3 regions of the Oleiphilus sp. HI0117 genome follow, and region 3 is predicted to be linked to each of the others. Evidence: predicted binding sites of a transcription regulator. Region 3 holds the regulator's gene; each other region holds the start of a gene.
The links. Region 3 encodes sigma-54, which starts transcription at its own class of promoters, with help from an activator protein. Its sites were predicted from a motif close to TGGCACNNNNNTTGCTNT; they were not measured.

Region 1: the regulator sigma-54 is predicted to act here: its motif matches at 2,133-2,150, upstream of fliE (flagellar hook-basal body complex protein FliE).
Region 2: the regulator sigma-54 is predicted to act here: its motif matches at 2,129-2,146, upstream of A3757_RS13525 (flagellar hook-length control protein FliK).

Annotation. Positions count from the first base shown of each region.
Region 1 covers NZ_LWGA01000259.1:6,332-10,639, forward strand. Annotated here, with positions in the region: gene fliF (flagellar basal-body MS-ring/collar protein FliF) at 1-1,633, opposite strand, end outside; gene fliE (flagellar hook-basal body complex protein FliE) at 1,709-2,083, opposite strand; gene A3757_RS03245 (sigma-54 dependent transcriptional regulator) at 2,326-3,741, opposite strand; gene A3757_RS03250 (PAS domain-containing sensor histidine kinase) at 3,756-4,308, opposite strand, start outside.
Region 2 covers NZ_LWGA01000814.1:3,886-8,193, forward strand. Annotated here, with positions in the region: gene fliL (flagellar basal body-associated protein FliL) at 47-550, opposite strand; gene A3757_RS13525 (flagellar hook-length control protein FliK) at 724-2,001, opposite strand; gene A3757_RS13530 (STAS domain-containing protein) at 2,177-2,479, opposite strand; gene A3757_RS13535 (chemotaxis response regulator protein-glutamate methylesterase) at 2,518-3,561, opposite strand; gene cheD (chemoreceptor glutamine deamidase CheD) at 3,603-4,244, opposite strand; partial or broken gene A3757_RS13545 (protein-glutamate O-methyltransferase CheR) at 4,306-4,308, opposite strand, start outside.
Region 3 covers NZ_LWGA01000533.1:3,148-7,455, reverse strand. Annotated here, with positions in the region: gene lptA (lipopolysaccharide transport periplasmic protein LptA) at 1-587, shown strand, start outside; gene lptB (LPS export ABC transporter ATP-binding protein) at 600-1,325, shown strand; gene A3757_RS05910 (RNA polymerase factor sigma-54) at 1,636-3,180, shown strand; gene hpf (ribosome hibernation-promoting factor, HPF/YfiA family) at 3,283-3,591, shown strand; gene ptsN (PTS IIA-like nitrogen regulatory protein PtsN) at 3,618-4,079, shown strand; gene rapZ (RNase adapter RapZ) at 4,122-4,308, shown strand, end outside.

The DNA.
Region 1 (4,308 bases), on a different contig from region 3:
CAAAACCTTCCGAAGCCCCCGGTAACAGAAACTCATCAGAGGCACTCAAAGTAACTCGTTCTCCTGCCTCACCTTCACTCATGGCATCCATCTGTGCCAAACCGTCCTCATCTCCCGCTAAAGCAAGCTCTTTCGCTTGAGCGCCAGCTTCAGAAAGATTCTTAAACACTGGTCGAATGACGGTAAAGATAATAATCAAGGCGAACAACATTGCTATGCCTTTGGGCACCAGCTCTTTGAACCACGCCTGTTCCCATATTTCCGGCTCTTGTACGGCTTCCACAAACTTAGGTGCAAAAGGCGTATTAATCACATTTACGCTATCACCTCGTGCGGCTGAGTACCCTACCGCATTCCTTACCAATAGCGTCAAACGCTCAAGCTCTTCAGCCGTCCATGTAGTATAGCTTACCTCACCTGTTTCCGGGTTGATATTCTGTATATCATCAATTGCTACAGCAACCGTTAAGCGCTTTAGCCTACCTTGCTGGTGACGTGTGTAGCTGATTGTGCGGTCCACCTCAAAATTGCGAGTGGTTTGCTTACGCACATTTGTCGGTAAACCTCCTTCACCAGCGCCAGCACCGTTGGCTACTTCAGGGGCAGCACCCGCTGCGGGAGGCTGATTAGCAAGCGCGCCTGGTACACCGCCATCTGTCATCATCTGGCGCTGCTCATCCAAGGTTTGTTCACTTCGGACTGCTTGCATGTCAGGGTTGTAAAACTCTTCCGTTTCTTCAACCTGGGTAAAATCCACATCAGCCGAGACTTCTGACCTGAAACGATCCGCCCCGAGGATAGGACTCAATATACCTGTAATTCGCTCATTTAGAACTTTTTCCATTTTACGCGAATACTCAAACTCCCTTGAAACCAGCTTGTCTTCTTCTGACTCGTTGTTCCGAGACAATAGATTACCCTTTTGATCAACAACAGTAACTTTGCTCATATCCATTTCCGGCACACTTCCGGCGACGAGATTAACAATCGAGTCAACCTGCTCACGTGTCACTGGCCGCATAGAAGAGGTCTCGATCAAAACTGATGCACTAGGTTCTCTTGAGTCACGAACAAACACCGACCTCTTCGGAATAGCCAAATGAACTCTGGCGCTACGGATATTTCTGAAACTGGATATTGATCGCGCCAGCTCACCTTCCAGGCCTCGCTTAAATCGTGTCGACTCCATAAACTGGCTAGTACCCAAGGCCTGATCCTGGTCAAGGATCTCATAGCCGACACTGTTATCGCTTGTAATGCCATTCGCTGCCAGCTTCATTCTTGCTTCATGAACCCTGCCCGCTTCAACAAGCAATATGCCGGTACGGTGATCCATCTTGAAGTCAACACCATTCAAGTTAAGAATGCTTGAAACTTCTTCCAGGTCCTGAGCTTCTACCGAGCTCATCAACGGCTGATAGTCCGGCTCCTGAAGCCATAAAACAAGCGCCAAACCGAGGGCAACACTCGCGGCCAAACCTACCATCAAACCTACTTGCCGAAAGATTCCAAGCCGGTTTATACCGGTCATCAAGTCACTTTCAGTGCCGACAACGTCAGGCTCACCCGAGATACCACCCACCTGAGCGGGCAATGCTGAGTCTGTACCTGTATCTGTGGGTGCGAGTGCCATAAGTTAACCTTTTACTAAAATCCAAATAAGCAGTGTTTGTTCAAATACCAATCATTACAAACGAGAAGCAAACACTTAAACCGGCATTTTCATAATATCCTGATACGCCTGTACAACCTTATTCCTTACTTGCGTCAACGCCTGAAAAGATACCGATGCTTTCTGAGATTGCACCATTACCTGCGAAAGCGTAACGCTTGGGTCACCCTGCTCAAAAGCCTTAGCCATTTGACCCGCTTTTAATTGTGTATCATTGACCGAGCCAACCGCACTAGACAGCATGTCACTGAATTTAGGTGTTTGGCTCGCTTCCTGGGTGGCATTAATTTTTGTAGGAGATATTTCTTCAGTCTGAACCTGAGTTTTCTGAACCTGCGCACGCAGATTTTTCATCTCAGCCAGCACCTGATTGATATCTGCTCTAGCCCCTACGGAGTTAATCCCAGACATACATCCCCCTTGTCAAAATTTCGTTACTAAAAATACGCTTAAGTTAGTAACTGCATAAAGCGGGCCAATTCACAGACAAGCTGAAATTATAGATAGATTGGAAGGTTTAACATGATAGCATTGCTAATTCTTAGCAATAACAAAAAAAGGGAGCATACGCTCCCATACAGATCATCAGCAGATTGACGAAATCCTGTTGTAACAGGCAACTAGCAGAGCCACCCGTACACTCAATTCGATACCTAGGCAGCCATTTCAGCTGCAATATCGATACCCTGCTCTCTCATTTGAGCAAGCTTATACCTCAAGGTTCTTGGGCTAATACCTAGCTTCTCGGCAGCATTCTTCTTTCTGCCATTTTCTTGACGCAAGGTATCGATAATTATTTGATATTCTCGAAGCTTTAGATCTTTACCTAAACCTGTTCGAGAGTTTGGCTCAACCTCGACCTGCACCGACCTAACTTGCTCAGTCGGAACCTCTTGCTTGGATTCAAGTATCCAGTTAGCCGACTCGGATAAATCCAAGCATAGGTCGCTAACCTTAACCACACCATTGCAGGCCATAATCAGCGAACGCTGAATCGCATTATCAAGCTCTCGGACATTTCCCGGCCAATGGTATTGAGACAAGTAAGTCTCTACACCCTCACCAAACTCCATTTTTTCACGCTTCATTTTGCTAGAATGCTCAGCAAGCAAGCGTTTAGCCAGCGGCCAAATATCCATAGGACGCTCTCGCAAAGGCTTCCAGGCCATGGGAAACACGCTCAGACGATAATACAAATCTTCTCTAAACTTTCCTTCGTTTACGTACTCTTTTAAATCACGGTTTGTCGTCGCCAATACCCGTACATCCAAAGGAATCGCTTTTCTTCCGCCAACTCGCTCCACTTCACGTTCTTGCAGAACCCTAAGTAGTTTTGCCTGCAAGCCTAGATCCATTTCAGATATTTCATCTAGCAATAAGGTTCCGCCATTGGCAAGCTCAAACTTACCGGGCGAACTTGCATACGCGCCGGTAAAAGCCCCTTTCTCATGGCCAAACAGTGTTGCTTCTAGCATATTCTCTGGGATTGCTGCGCAATTCAAAGCAACAAAAGGTTTGTTCTTTCGCGATGATGACTCGTGAATATATCTCGCCAATACTTCTTTACCCGTACCACTTTCACCTGAAATCATTACTGTCGAATCAGATTCAGCAACTTTGCGAGCGACTTCAAAAAATTGCTTAGAGAATGGATCTTCAGCAACAGGCCCTTTCTCATCACTAGACTTTTCTTCAGATGTATCACCAAGCCCCAAAATTTTAATAATTGATTGAATTAAGGTTTTTGGTTCGAAAGGTTTTACTAAATAGTCTGCGGCACCACTTTGCATAGCTTCAACAGCCAGCTTAATTTGACCATAGGCAGTGATAAGCATCATCGGCAAACCAGGATATTTTAACTTAACCTGCTGCAAGAGCTCGTGGCCATCCATTCCCGGCATATTTACATCACTTATCACTACATCAAAATGCGCGTTTTCAAGCTCCTTCAATGCATTCTCAGCACAGTCCGCTTCTACGAAGCCCATCCCTGCAAGCTGTAATGTTGTACACAGTGCTTCTCTTAATTCCTTATCATCTTCCACAATTAATACTTTGGTCGCTGACATGACTTATTTACCTCTTAACACTGAGCAAAATTATTATTAGTAGGAGTAACATTAATTGACGGCAGGTCAATCATTGCAGTCACCCCTTTCTTGGATGAACGCATTCTGAAATTACCTTTATGCGCCTTAACAACAGACTGAACTACCGCCAGCCCAAGGCCAGTCCCTTTTTGCTTGGTTGTATAAAACGGTTCAAAAATCTTACTCCTGTGCTGGCCAGGAATACCAGGACCGCTATCTCTAATCACAAGACACACAGCCCCATCCTCCTTAACCCCAACACTAATCTTTATTGTTAATGGCGTTTCCTTGCTAACTGCAGAACATTCCCAAGCTTCAATACTGTTATTTACCAAATTAAGACAAGCCCCTACCAAGGCATCTTTATTGCATAAGACTTCAGCATTAGACGCTTCTATATCCCACTCGCTCTCAACACTTGCGGCATCCATCACTGGAACGGCTGCAAGCTTAAGCGCGAGTATGAAATCATTTAGCGGCATACGTTCAACTAAGCGCTCATCTCCTTTCGCGAAGATAAGCATATCCCTAATCTGATGTTCCAAA
Region 2 (4,308 bases), on a different contig from region 3:
CGCGAAAATAACACCAAACAAATAACTTAAAACATCTTGAACAAAACTACTGCAATACAAAATTAGTGAAATAAACGTTCTCTATCTCACCAGCCTCTTCACTACTTAAGACAGTATTAATCACTTCGACTGTCTGAGCTTGAAGCGCTAACTTACCTTCCTCAGTGCGAATCTGTTGAAAGTCCTGATCTGCGTATACATTCAATAAACGTGAACGTATCAAAGGCATATGGTGGTCTAAAGCATCCAAAGCACTGGCATCACGACTAGAAACAGATAATGAAATCTGCATATACCGCTGACGCCCATCGACATTAAACGTAACCAAAAATGCTGGCTTAATTGGAATGTAGCTAGCTGGCTCCTTCACTTCTTCTTCAATAACCGGTTCAGTTGGTGCGTCTTCATCGCCACCAAGCAAAAACATCGTCACACCAACCGATAGACCAATAGCTAAAATTGCAACGATCGCAATAATAATAATTAGCTTTTTCTTTGAACCACCTTCGCCAGATTGCTCTTCTTCAGTTTTGTTTTCTTCTTCTGCCACGTCAAAATCCCGTCATATCAAATCGCAGCTGAGCACCTTTACAGATATCCAGCAAAGTGTATGCCAAAAACAACAGTTCTCCGTTTAAACGGAAGCTTAACTGTTGCCTTTAACTATTTGATATTAGTTTAGCTTAAAGAGGGCGAAAATGAAGAGGGCCTGATAAAAACTTATCAGGCAAAGTAGTCAACGAGATTTGAAGAGGAGCGTGAAATCGATTCTGTCGTAGCTGTTTCACTACTAGAATCTTCAGAATCTTCTTGCTGATCTTCCGAGCCATTAGAACCTTGCTGCTGATCATTGGATGCAAAACGCTCATCACCGCTGCGTGCATCGACATTCACTTCCTGAAGCTCAACGCCGTTTGTCTCCATCATTTCACGTAAACGCACAACGTTAGATTCAAGCATTTCCCTGACTGAAGCATTATGGGCGTTAAATGTAATGGCTGCTGCATCATTTTGAACAGAAATTTTTACATCAATTGGACCAAGCTCAGCAGGGTTTAAGTGGATCTCTGCAGACTGAATTGCCTTTCCCGTAAGCCAAACTATCTTCTGGCCAACTTCCTCCCCCCACTCAACCTCATCCAAACCCGTCATTACTGTTGTCGAGTAAGGCGCGTTATCTAATTTCTGCTGCACTTCCGAAAACGTTGTTTTAAGTGGCGAAGATGAACGCTCTACACCACTACCAATCGTTTTTTCCAGAATGCTTTCAACACTACTAGTACTATCCGCAATCGCCTTAAACTTTGATTCACCTTGCAATGCCTGACTAACAACCTCCTCTTCCAAATTGAGCATAGCACTGCCATTTTGGGACAAATTCTGAGGAGACAACCCAAGCCCTGAATCAATATTAGAATTGGTAAGCGGAGCTGCTTGAATTTGGTTTGCCGTATTTAGGTTCACCTGAGACTTCTTAGCATCCTGGTTTTGAAAAGATACGCCAGGCAAAACACTTACTGGCGCCACACCTGAATCAAGCCCAGTCAATGCTTGTGGAAGGTTAGCACTTACCGGTGCAAGGGCTTGTTGTATCCCATTTACCGTATTTAGCAAAGATGCCAACACATCTTCGGGTATGTCATCACTTGAAAATCCAAGACCACTCTCAAGCTCTGCCAGCGAGTTAGAAAGAAAAGTACTCATTTCCGGCAATTCTATGCCTTGCTGTGCCGCATCCAGAGACATTAAATTGCCACTCAATAATGCGTTGATATCATCCAGGAAGCTTGAATCCAGCCCTAAAGCTTCAAGCTTAGCAGCAATATCATCAAGTTTCTCAGGACTTATAGAAGACTGATAGACACCTGTTAATGTAGCACCAAATGAACCCTCTATGGGTGATGCACCCGGTTCGCTGCTCGCGCCCAATGCTGGACCGCTAGTTGACGCTGCTGGTGCGTTTCCTGCTGATACAGGGTTTGATAGAGATATATTTTGCATGAACAACAACCACCCGTTTCGCTCAAGCCATATTAATTATGACTTAGAAAAAATAGCTTTAGGACAAGCGAATTGTAGGCGCTCAAGTTAGTCGTCTAACTTGATTACACTACGCTTTAGGGAGGATTATGCGAATATCGGGCCAATATCCGCTATTTAGAGAATGGTACTTAATTTAATGAATATCGAATAGCTGTTTAAAATTAGAGATCTCGAATATCTTTTTTACCTCATCAGAACAGTGAACTATGCTGATTTTTACATCTTCTTTTGCGTGATCCTTAAGTAACAACAACATTCCCAAAGCAGAGCTGTCTAGATAACTGACGTCGCGCATATCGATGCGATATTCACTAACACCGTTGTCTTTTCCTTCGTAAGCGTCACAAAAACTCTGATGCGAAGCAAAGTCAAAGCGACCTTTAATCGCAATAGTTAGAGAGTTATCATCCGTTGAAAGTACTGATGTGATTGACATTTATGCCTCACCCTTGTCTAAATAGATATTTCCTAACGCTACCTTTCACAAGCCTTAAGTAGCGCTTCTCGAATTTTATTTATCGGGAGCACTTTTTGCACAGCGTTAAGTTTAACAGCTGCGCCGGGCATTCCCCATACAACACTCGTTGCTTCATCTTGAGCAAAAGTTGCACCGCCCACTGAAAGTATTCTTTCCATACCTTCGGCGCCATCACTTCCCATCCCCGTTAGGATAGCTGAAACTGCATATTTCCCATAATGCTGTGCGACTGAGTCGAATAATACATTGACCGAAGGCTTATGACCACTGACCTTCTCTCCATCATATAGAGAGGTAACCAAGCGCCCGTTTTTCTCGTAAACTTTTAAATGGAAGTCGCCTGGCGCTAAATAAGCATGGCCCGGCTCCAAAGGCATACCACTCTTTGCTTCCTTAACTGTGATTTCACAGTGTCCATCAAGCCGCTGCGCCAATGAGGCACTAAAGGTAGCAGGTATATGCTGCGCCATAACAATAGGCGGGCAGTTTGCTGGCATCCCTTGCAGGACTTCACGTAGAGCTTCCGTTCCACCCGTAGAACTTCCGATACAAATAATTTTTCGCCCGTCAAATTTACGTTTTTCTGTCGCCTCACTAGAAGCTTGCTTCGACGAAAGCACTCTATCATGAGCCGCCATATTCGCAATGGCAGCATTTCTAACTTTACTCTGAATTGTTAGCGCATAATCCGAAAGGTTATCCCAGGAACCACCTTGTGGTTTTGCGATATAGTCAACTGCGCCAATTGAAAGCGCATCAAGCGTAGCCGGAGCTCCTTTACTAGTTAAAGTAGAGATCATAACGACCGGCATGGGACGCAATCTCATCAAATTTCGCAGAAATGTAATGCCATCCATTTTTGGCATTTCAATATCCAAAGTCAGTACATCTGGACTGAACTGCTTAATTTTCTCACGAGCATCAAGCGGATGCTCAGCGACAGCCACAACCTCAAGGTCTGGTGCCGAGCCAATAATTTCAGATAAAACCTGCCTAATTAGCTCGGAGTCATCAACAATTAAAACTTTTATCTTACTCAAACCTACTTCTCCACGAAAAGTACGACATATTACTGCGCGAATCAGTCAAACAACTCAACACCACCGCTTGGTGCGGACTTTTGCTTCAAGTCATTGCTATAGCTAATCTCTCTTTGCAAGACTGTATCGTTTGTTGTTTCTCTAAGCTTTCTTACTTTAACTGCACCGGTATCGGGAAAATACAAGACCTTTCTCGGGTATATATCACCAACATCTTCCGCTGCTAGCTCAAAATTTTCTTCGTAAATGTACTTTCTTACGTACGCTATATTTCGCTTACCAATGTCAGTCATGTTACTAAGAACATTGCCGCCACCAAAAACTTTGATTTCGAGATTTCGACGCGTACCACCAAGCTTTAGGATTTCGTTAATAAGAAATTCCATCGCCCAGTTTCCGTACCTGGAGGCACTGCTTATTTCTGAAGCTCCCCACTTTTCCGTCGAATGAGCCCCTTGCTCTGGTAACATAAAGTGATTCATTCCACCTATACCAAGTTGCACATCTCGAACACAGGCAGAAATACAGGAACCCAGTACGGTAACAATCATTTCTCCAGTTTTGCTCACATAGAACTCACCCGGCATTATTTTAGCAGCGGGAACATTCATTCGCTTATCCCAATACCTGTTCACATGCTCAAAGCCTGCTAGGGGTGGTGGTAAAGTGTGATTTTGTGACATTTACTAACTATCCTACATTAACTGTAATATTGCTGCCCTGAACGACAATCAACATTCAATACTA
Region 3 (4,308 bases):
TCCGTGCCACCCTGTTAACCCTTTTGCCTGCTTTTTGTTTTGCAATCGACCCGAGCAGTAAACTTCCAATATCCATAGAGTCAGACCAGGCTAGCCTTGACGACCAGAATGGCACGTCAACCTATACCGGCAATGTCATAATCTCCCAAGGTTTATCTCGCCTAGAAGCAGATAATATTTCTGTAAAGGCGACAAATCGCAGCATTACAACCATCCAGGCCTCTGGCCAGCCAGCACACTTTGTACAACAAGTAAGCGCCGATAGCCCGAACACTCATGGCTATGGCAGCTCTATTACTTATATTGCAAAAGACAACTTGTTACGTTTTTCCGGCCAAGCTAAGTTAGTACAACAAGACAACTCCTTTTCAGGTGAAGAAATAGAGTACGACATTGTACGAAGAGCTATACGCGCCAAGGGAGATCAGACCCAAGGGTCTCGAGTTAAAATTCATTACTACCCTAATGCCGAGACCGCATCGGAAAATACTGAAGTGCCACTAATAAAAGGTTCTCCAGAAAACGAAAACAAACTGCCACTCGAACCTGCTCCAAATGCCGAGTCCGGTGCCGAGCAAAAGCAATAGACCTGAGCAACAATGAAAACTTTAAAAGCAGAAAACCTAGCCAAGGCCTATGATAAACGCCAAATAGTTAAAGATGTTTCCCTGACTATCAACAGCGGTGAAGTGATCGGGCTGCTCGGCCCTAACGGTGCTGGTAAGACCACTTGTTTCTATATGATTGTAGGCCTGGTTAAGCATGATAAAGGCAAGATATCAGTTAATGATACCGACCTATCATCCATGGCTATGCATGATAGGGCACGAAACGGTGTCGGCTACCTGCCCCAGGAAGCTTCAATATTTAGAAAGTTAAGTGTTCGAGACAATATCCTGGCGGTACTAGAGATTAGAAAAGATCTTTCTCGCAGCGAAAGGCGACAAAGAATGGAAGCCTTACTCGAAGAGTTTCACATCACTCACATCAAAGATAGTCTTGGCATGGCCTTGTCAGGCGGTGAACGTAGGCGAGTGGAAATAGCCAGAGCTTTAGCAATGGAGCCTGACTTCATTCTACTCGATGAGCCCTTCGCAGGTGTCGACCCAATATCGGTCAACGACATCAAGTCAATCGTCTCTCACCTTAAAAGTAAAAATATCGGCGTACTCATAACCGATCACAACGTTAGAGAAACGCTGGATATTTGTGAAAAAGCCTATATTGTTGGTGATGGCCATATCATTGCTTCAGGAAGTGCTGAAGACATTCTGAATAATGAAAAGGTCAAACAAGTCTACTTGGGCAATCAATTCAAATTATAAGCCAGTGGCTAGTTCATAGCATTCGATTCGAACAGCATATACAAACAATTAAGCATGACTTTCAGCTTAGAAATGAGTAGCATGCAATTTTCACGTCAACAAGACGATAACTTGATCTAAAACAATTATTTGTAGGCTGGTAACGTAAATATACTTTTATTTGTTTCACACTTTGCTATCTTCGCACTACACTTGTGTAAATGAAGTAAATATAAATACGTTTATTCACAGCGACCATTTCCGCAAAATATAATAAGCGACAATACATGATTCAAAATTTAAGTCTTAAGTTGGTGACATCCTCATGAACATGAAGGTTTCTCTCCAATTAAAGCTCGGTCAACAACTGACAATGACACCTCAATTGCAGCAAGCAATCCGCTTGCTACAATTGTCGACTCTTGACCTTCAAAACGAAATACAAGAAGCATTGGAATCTAATCCTATGCTCGAACTCCAGGACGATAACAACGAGCCTGGAAATACAAGTGATAAACAAGAAAATCAGAATGAAAGTCATCAAAATGATGGCAACGAGTACGCCTCTCAGGACAACCAACAAAGCAGTAGTACAGACACCAGTTCGAGCGAAGCACCTGCTAGCAATGAAGCCGACACGCCTAGTGAAGAGTGGTCAGATACTATACCGGAAGATCTGCCTGTTGATACGGCTTGGGATGACATATATACAAACAATGCGCCCAGTGGTCCCGCTCCCGAAGATGACAACAATGCCTTCGAACAAAGAAACGCTGCTACCGAGTCTCTTGCAGATCATCTAGATTGGCAACTTAACCTTACCCCCATGTCTGATCGCGACCGATACATTGCGATGTCATTAATCGACGCAACTGATACAGACGGCTACCTAACGAATACCGTTGAAGAGATACACGAGGGGCTGCACAACTCAGATGACGAAGACCCGGTTGAATTAGATGAAGTTGAAGCCGTCTTAAAACGCGTGCAGCACTTTGATCCACCTGGGGTATTTGCCAAAGACCTGCCCGACTGTTTGCTGCTACAGTTACGCCAGCTACCAAAAGATACGCCCTGGCTACCACAAGCAAAGCTTGTAATCAGCCACTACCTGAACTTATTAGGATCAAGAGACTACGCTCAACTAATGCGACGCAGCCGCCTTAAAGAGCATGAACTGAAAGAGGTTATCTCTCTAATTCAGTCTTTGAACCCTAAACCAGGTGAATCCATTGCTTCTTCCGAGCCTGAGTACATTGTGCCAGATGTCGTCGTAAAGAAAGAAAAAGGACGCTGGAAAGTTGAGCTCAACCCAGAGATTGCGCCAAAAATAAGGGTCAATGCAAATTATGCTTCGTTTATAAAGAGAGCTGACTCCAGTAACGACAACACCTTTATGAAGGATCAACTTCAAGAAGCAAAGTGGTTTATTAAAAGCCTACAAAGTCGTAACGAGACGCTTCTAAAAGTGGCAAGTAAGATAGTAGCTCACCAACAAGGCTTCCTTGACTATGGTGATGAAGCGATGAAGCCGCTGATTTTACATGATATTGCTGAAGCGGTAGAAATGCATGAGTCCACCATATCTCGTGTGACAACACAAAAGTACATGCATACGCCACGAGGCATATTTGAACTCAAATACTTTTTCTCAAGCCACGTCAGCACAACTACTGGCGGAGAGTGCTCGTCAACAGCGATTCGCGCAATTATTAAGAAGTTAATATCAGCAGAAAACCCTAAAAAACCTCTTAGCGATAGCAAGATTGCCGACTTGTTGAAAGAGCAAGGAATTAACGTCGCCCGCCGCACTATCGCAAAATACCGCGAAGCGATGTCGATCCCCCCATCGAACGAAAGAAAAAGATTGGTTTAATACAATATTTGATAACTTGCTGCCTGCAGCAAGTTGATTTGATAAGCGAAAAGTGAGTCAATATTCAACTCTCGCTAAAAATAACGATGATAGGAGAATACTATGCAATTAAATATCACTGGCCATCATGTAGATTTAACTGATGCACTTAAAGAATATGTGAAAACCAAATTGCAAAAGCTAGAGCGCCATATTGGCGGCATTAGCAACGTACAGGTAACCCTTTCTGTATCGAAACAAGCACATATTGCTGAATCAACGCTACATATCGCTGGTGCAGATATCCACGGCCACGCCGAGAACGACGACATGTATGCCGCTATCGACCAGCTAGTTGATAAGCTAGACCGTCAAATTCTTAAGCACAAGGAAAAGAAAGTTGACCGCGCACACGGCGCAGCAGCACGCTAGTTATTAGCGATCTTTAGAGTCGAAAAATGTCTGAAAATAAAATTACTATCGAGGCCATCTTGTCACCGGAGCTAACCCAACGCGGTTTGCCCGGTGGTAGCAAGAAAAAAGTTCTTCAACAGGCTGCACACCTGGTCTCAAAACAATTTCCTCATCTTGATGAAACTGAAATATTTGACAACCTTATTTCTCGTGAACGACTGGGAAGCACGGGAGTTGGGCAAGGAATTGCCATTCCCCACAGCAGACTGGAAAACTGCAAACAAGTTATTGGTTGTCTATTTACACTTGAAAAAAAGATACCTTTTGACTCGATAGATAACGAAGACGTTGATATTCTTTTCGTTTTACTTGTCCCCTCCGAGGCGACGAGCGAGCACCTGGATCTTTTAAGTCAAATTGCAGAGAAGTTCAACAACACTGCTTTTTGCGATAGTTTAAGGGAATCTGCTACAGGCACTGAACTTTATCAGAAAATAATTGCTTAAGACCTACAAACCTTAGAAGCTCAAAATTGCTAGGAACTTCTTATGAAGCTCGTTATTGTCAGTGGCAGATCCGGTTCCGGAAAAAGCACGGCCCTTCACGTCCTTGAAGACATGGGGTATTACTGCATTGATAATTTACCGGTTGGGCTTTTACTAAACCTTGGTAAACAATCACTACAAGGTAAAGATACAAGGTTAAGTAACGTTTCGATCAGTATCGATGCTAGAA